DNA from 2 places in the Cellulophaga sp. 3_MG-2023 genome. Region 2 is predicted to be linked to the other one. Evidence: riboswitches for the same ligand, from Rfam matches in the RefSeq annotation. Region 2 holds a riboswitch; the other holds the start of a gene.
The links. A riboswitch is a leader RNA that binds a small molecule or an ion and turns the genes downstream of it on or off. The one in region 2 is predicted to bind S-adenosylmethionine.

Region 1: linked by a shared signal. The riboswitch ahead of Q4487_RS02305 (Na+/H+ antiporter NhaC family protein) and the one ahead of Q4487_RS06520 (homocysteine S-methyltransferase family protein) in region 2 are both predicted to bind S-adenosylmethionine.

The regions. Positions count from the first base shown of each region.
Region 1 covers NZ_JAUOPS010000001.1:570,490-573,919, forward strand. Annotated here, with positions in the region: gene Q4487_RS02300 (DMT family transporter) at 1-282, opposite strand, end outside; gene Q4487_RS02305 (Na+/H+ antiporter NhaC family protein) at 328-1,644, opposite strand; SAM-I-IV-variant riboswitch at 1,692-1,790, opposite strand; gene Q4487_RS02310 (hypothetical protein) at 1,837-3,384, opposite strand; gene Q4487_RS02315 (ABC transporter ATP-binding protein) at 3,389-3,430, opposite strand, start outside.
Region 2 covers NZ_JAUOPS010000002.1:356,050-359,479, forward strand. Annotated here, with positions in the region: gene metH (methionine synthase) at 1-754, opposite strand, end outside; gene Q4487_RS06520 (homocysteine S-methyltransferase family protein) at 754-1,761, opposite strand; SAM riboswitch class I at 1,962-2,079, opposite strand; gene Q4487_RS06525 (NAD(P)/FAD-dependent oxidoreductase) at 2,207-3,268, opposite strand; gene Q4487_RS06530 (bifunctional precorrin-2 dehydrogenase/sirohydrochlorin ferrochelatase) at 3,318-3,430, opposite strand, start outside.

The DNA of each region.
Region 1 (3,430 bases), on a different contig from region 2:
TAGCGCTTGGTATGCTAAAACCCAAGAGCCAGCCATTAGCATAGATTTTACAACAATATAACCGTGTTTTTTCCAATGAATATCTGTAATGTAAAAACCTACTTCTTTAGTGTATTCAGGATAAAATTTAGAACCTAAATAAAAAGGTAATAACAGCAAAAAACCTGCTGTTATAGTCCCTAAAAGTACAGGAAACACTTCATTACCTTGTACAGCGTGCTTTTTACATAAATTATGTAACCCTAAAAATAAAGCCGATAAAAGACCTAAATACATCCACATAGCCGCGAAGATAACTTTTTAGATAAATTTTAATAGAACTATATCTTAATTTATACTAGTTTTCTTCAATTTAAAAGGATATAAGCTAATGTAAATAATGGTGTAGATAAATAACAAAAGTAAATACCAAGTATTACCAATAAGTTCTGTGTAAGTTAGGTTTCCATCAGAAAAACTCAAAATCATTAATACTTGTGCTCCATAAGGTAGTAAACCTTGTGTAATACAGGCAAAAATATCTAAAATTGAAGCTGTATTTTTATTATCTAATTTATACTCATCATTAATGGTTTTTGCAATAGAACCAGAAATAATAATAGAAACTGTATTGTTTGCTATAGCCATATTTACTGTACTAACTAAGGTTGCAATACCAAATTGAGCAGATTTTTTACTCTTTATAAGGGTTTTAATCTTATTTAAAATATAATCTATACCGCCATTTTTAGCTACTAATGCAGCTAATCCACCAGATAGTAATGATAGTAGAAAAATCTCTGTCATACTTGTAAATCCATTGTAAGCAATTTTGGTAGATTCAATAAGTGTAAAATCACCATAAAAAATACCAATTGCGGCAGCTATTAATACACCTAACAATAGTGTAACAAATACGTTTACGCCAATTACAGATAGCGCAATTACTAATATGTAAGGAACTATTTTTAGTAATGAATAATTGTATGTAACATCTTCTAAATTGTTAGACTCTAAAGCAGCGCCTTTAACTATTAAAATAGCAATTGTAAAGAGTGCTGCTGGTAAAGCAATTTTTATGTTTTGCTTAAATTTATCACTCATTTTTACGCCTAAGGATTGTGTTGCTGCAATTGTAGTATCTGATATTACCGAAAGGTTATCTCCAAACATAGAACCACCTAATAGAGCGCCGCAAAGTATAGCTAATGACACACCTCCTTTATCTGCAAAGCCAATAACAATAGGAGTTAGTGCAACTATTGCACCAACAGATGTGCCTGTAGATATAGATAAAAATGCAGCAATTATAAATACTCCAAAGTAGATATATTGTATGGCTATAAAATCTAAACCAAGGTTTACAATAGCATCTACACTACCAGTTTCTTTTGTAATTGTAGCAAAAGCACCAGCTAACAAATATATTAAACACATTGTTAGTATTTTACTATCTCCGCAACCAGCTAAAAGTGTTTCTATTTTAGATTTTATGCTTTGTTTAAAAATTAAAAAAGCTACAATAATACCGGCTATAACTGCTATAGGTGCAGGTAAAGCATAAAAATCATTTTGATAAATACCTACACCTAAAAATGTAAATACAAATACAAATAATGGGAGTAAAGCAATAAACCTAGGCTTGTTGTTTTTAATAGATGTCATTTTTTTAGTTTTGCAGAACCAAAAAGAAAAGGACAAATAAGTGGATCTGAATTAACATTTTTTCCAAAGTATTGGCTTATCCTTTTTTAGCACCTTGCTTGTTAATGCAGGTTGCTATCTCTTTTTTGAGATTCTTGATAATTAAGTGCGTAAAACTAAAGTATAACAACGAGATAAAATCATAATTTTCTGTTATTTTTTAAGTTCTCTTTTTCTTGCTATAATACAGAATGTACTTAAACTCACTAATAACAACATCATCTTACAGTTAAACAAATTAGTACTTCCTAAGGCTCCAAAATAATCTGCATAATTAATATTGTTAATGTTTGCGTAGGTTATCATAAAAAACAAGACCTCAAAAAGTTTTTTTCCTTTAGATAATATACCAAGCGTAACTACTAATAATACTATAAATATACTTCCCAACAATATAGAAACTACAGATGAAAAATTTAAGTTAATGGCCAAACGTAATATTAATGGTAAAGCTAAAAAAATGAATAAGCAAACACCCGCTAATAGTTGAGAAAACAGAACTCTAGAAATAGGCTTGTAAGCAGAGTAAGAAAAATAGTCTACATTATATGTTGTTTCTTTTACCGATAAATCTGAAATCCTGTGTACTTGTAAAAACCATAAAATAGGTAAAATAAATTTGAAAGAAACAGCTATTGGAAGAAATAGTAAAAGTAACATTCCCAATATGTTAATAATCCATAACCACTTTTTTCCTTTACGAAGTATAAGTAGCATTTCTGCTTTTAATAATGGATAAATACTATAATTTATTTGCGCATTAGATAGTTCTTTTAAATTAATTTGGTGTGTTGTATTAGGCTTATTTATGCTCTTTTCTTGTTCCTTAGATGTAGAATACTTAGTTATATTAAATCGATGAAAAAATTTGGACAAAACAAGTATTATAATAAGACCTAAAACCACCAATAGAAAACGACTTACAACAAAAGAAGTAGGGAAATCTATACCGTTAAATTCAAATTTGTTTAAGTTACTTGTATTTCCTACTATATATCCTATTGCTAAATTTGTATCTGTTGTAGATTTTGTAATGGTTTTAACTTGTTTCTCTAATTGATGTATTACAACATTGCTTCCTAAAATGTCTAATGTGTAACTGTTTTCTGTTTTAGGAGAAAACAAAATTAGAGTAGAATAAATAATAAAGAATAAGACATTTTGTAAAACAGAATATTTACTTAATACTAATTCAAAAACAACAGCAATAACAGCAATGCAAAATAATGCAGGAGCCGTAATAAGAGCGTATGGTTTTATAAACTGTAAAAGGTTAAAAGAATAATTATCATTATATAAAAAGAAAAGTATGATGCTCATTATAAAAACTACAAGAGCTATAGTTAAAAGAACTAAAAAGTTACTTAATACTTTACTAAGTAAATAACTAAAATTTTTAATTCTTGTAGTAGCTATAATTTGTCCAACTTTAGTATTTATATCCGTTTTTATAGCACTATTAACAAGATAAAAACCTATTAATGATAAAAAAATACTTGTCATTATAGCGGTAACATAGCCAAACCAAGCAGAATTATAAACGCCAATATAATCTGCTATTCTAATTGTAGAATAGTTAGCATTAGGCTCTGGTACAAAAGTATACGCAATTGCTAAACTAGCACAAAGAGTTATTAAAAAAGCATAACTTCTTGTACGTTGTATATAATCTAATTTTACAATACTAAAAAATGAATTCATAGCCTTATTTTGTTTTGGTTAAGTAGAGATAAGCATCTTCTAAATT
Region 2 (3,430 bases):
ACACCGAGTGCATAGCCTCACGTACAGGATTGTTACCTCTAAAAGAAAACGATACATTACTAACGCCACCACTTACACTACAATGCGGCAAATTCTCTTTTACCCAAGCCGTAGCTTCTATAAAGTCTATAGCGTTGCGTCTGTGCTCATCCATACCGGTGGCAACAGGAAAAATATTAAGATCAAAAATAATATCCTCTGGAGCAAAGTTTACTTTATTAACTAGAACGTCATAAGATCGTTTAGCTATTTCTATTCTACGCTCGTAATTATCTGCCTGACCAACCTCATCAAAGGCCATTACAATTACAGCTGCACCATAACGCTTAATAAGTTTTGCGTGGTGTATAAATTCTGCTTCGCCTTCTTTTAGACTAATAGAGTTTACCACACACTTACCTTGTACAACTTGCAAACCAGCTTCTATAATTTCCCATTTAGAACTGTCTATCATTATAGGAACTCTAGAAATATCTGGTTCTGCAATAATTAGATTTAGGAACTTAACCATAGCCTCTTTGCCATCTATAAGTCCGTCATCCATATTAATGTCTATTATTTGAGCTCCACCATCTACTTGGTGACGAGCAATAGCCAAAGCTTCATCAAACTTTTCTTCTTTTATTAACCTTAAGAACTTTTTAGAACCAGCAACATTGGTACGCTCACCAACATTTATAAAATTGGTGTTTTCCGTAACAATTAAAGGTTCTAGTCCGGATAGTTTTAAGTATTTAGGTTTTTCATTTTTCATTACGATGCCGTTTCTGCAGAAATACTTCTGGGTTTGTAATCTTTTGCTAAATTGGCAATTGCTGTAATATGTTCTGGTGTTGTACCGCAGCAACCACCAACAATGTTTACCAAACTCTTGTCTAAATATTCTTTTATTTGTGCAGCCATTTCCTCTGCAGTCTCATCATACTCTCCAAAGGCATTTGGCAAACCTGCGTTTGGATGTGCAGATACTCCAAAACTTGTTTTAGCTGCCAAAACCTCTAAATGAGGCACCAATTGGTTTGCCCCTAAAGCACAATTAAAACCAACAGTTAAAATAGAAATATGACTTATTGATATTAAAAAGGCTTCTGCTGTTTGTCCAGATAATGTTCTACCAGAGGCATCTGTAATTGTACCACTTACCATTATAGGAACATCTATATTGCGTTCTTCTTTTACTTCTTCTATAGCAAATAATGCAGCCTTTGCATTAAGAGTATCAAAAATGGTTTCTACCAACAAAATATCTGAGCCGCCATCTAGTAAAGCTTCTACTTGTAGTTTGTAGGCTATTCTAAGCTCATCAAAAGTAATACCTCTAAAACCTGGGTCGTTAACATCTGGAGACATACTTGCCGTTTTATTGGTTGGCCCAATACTACCTGCTACAAACCTTGGTTTATGTGGCTCTTTTGCAGTAAACTCATCTGCTACTTGTTTTGCAATACGTGCCGACTCATAATTTAGTTCGTACACTAAATCTTCCATAAAATAGTCTGCCATTGCTATGGTTGTACCAGAAAAGGTGTTGGTTTCTACAATGTCTGCCCCAGCTGCAAAATATTTACGATGTACTTCTGCTATGGCTTCTGGTTGGGTTAGCGAAAGTAAATCGTTATTGCCTTGTAATGGGTGTTCCCAGTCTGCAAAACGTTTGCCTCTAAAATCTTCTTCGGTAAATTTGTAGCGCTGTAACATTGTACCCATTGCTCCGTCTAGCACTAAAATTCTTTCTTTTAATATGTCTTGTATACTTTTCATTGTACCGTATAATATTGTGTTGTGCGTTAAGGATTGATGCGGCATCTTTTTGGTGGCAACAGTTTGTAAAACCTGTTTGCTAAAACCAAAAAATACAGCAGAAAGCCTGGCCATTTGTGCTTGCAAACAAATGGAACGCTATAAATAAAATATCAAGTAAGGTAAATGAGAGAAGACTGTGAATGTCTTTACTAATTTGTGAGTTATCTGCCGTGTTGTTTTGTAACAACTTAGTAGAATGTAGCACCTTCTTTAAATAAGAATAAAGGGTTGCTAAGGTTTCATAGGGTCTAATCCCTCCACCTTTCTTGATAACGTTTTCAGTGTATTAATGAACTAATTATGCCACAAAGTAACAGCACAACTTTTTTATAACCAAATATTGCTGGTAATTTTTAAGCCTACACGTGTTTTTTACACATATAGGCTTAAAATTGTAATATTTTTACGAAATGCTTTGTACAACTTCTTTTTTGGCTTCTTTTTTTGAACCATCAAAACCTTCTACACCACCTACGGTTGTGTATTTCATTACATAGCGTTTGCCTGGGTTTATGCGTTGGTATGCGCTTTGGCACATTACGGCTGCTTCATGAAAACCAGATAAAATTAGTTTTAGTTTTCCTTTATAGGTGTTAACATCACCAATGGCATATACACCAGGAATGTTGGTTTGGTAATCATAAGAGTTGTCTACTTTTATAGCATTTTTCTCTATTTCTAATCCCCAATCTCCTATTGGTCCTAATTTAGGTGATAGTCCAAATAACGGAATAAAATTATCTACTTCTACATAGCTTTCTCCTTTTTCCTCGTCGTTGTATTTTACAACTACAGCCTCTAAATGATCGTCTCCGTATAGTTTGGTTACTTGTGCCTCTGTAAACAATTTTATTTTACCTGCTTTTGCAAGTTCTGATGCTTTTTCTACAGAGTCTAAAGCACCTCTAAACTCGTTTCTACGGTGTACTAAAGATACTTCTGCTGCTACGTCTGCTAAAAATATTGCCCAGTCTAAGGCAGAATCTCCACCACCAGCAATAACAACTTTTTTGTCTCTGTATACTTCTGGGTCTTTAATCATATAAGCAACACCTTTATCTTCAAAATTAAGAATGTTCTCTATTTGCGGTTTTCTAGGCTCAAAAGATCCTAAACCACCTGCAATAACAACTACTGGTGCATTGTGCTTTGTGCCTTTGTTTGTGGTTACCACAAAAGTACCATCGTCTAACTTATCTAAAGTATCTGCTCTTTCTGCTAGAGTAAAACCAGGCTCAAAAGATTTTATTTGTTCCATTAGATTGGTAACCAAATCGCCTGCTAAAATTTCTGGAAAAGCAGGAATATCATAAATTGGTTTTTTAGGATATATCTCTGCACATTGTCCGCCTGGTTGTGGCAATGCATCTATTAAATGGCATTTTAGTTTTAACAAACCTGCCTCAAAAACGGTAAACAATCCTGTTGGTCCTGCGCCAATAATTAATATATCTGTCTTAATCATAATTTTAATTTTGTACTTACTAATGAGTATCTACTCTCATTTAAATGTTTTAATTATTATCTTTTTTATCTACTAAGGAACTTGTAATCTGGTTCATTTTATCTACTTTTTCTTCAAAATCTCCTTTTATGGTTTTTCTATAGTCGTTTAAGTTTTGAACCA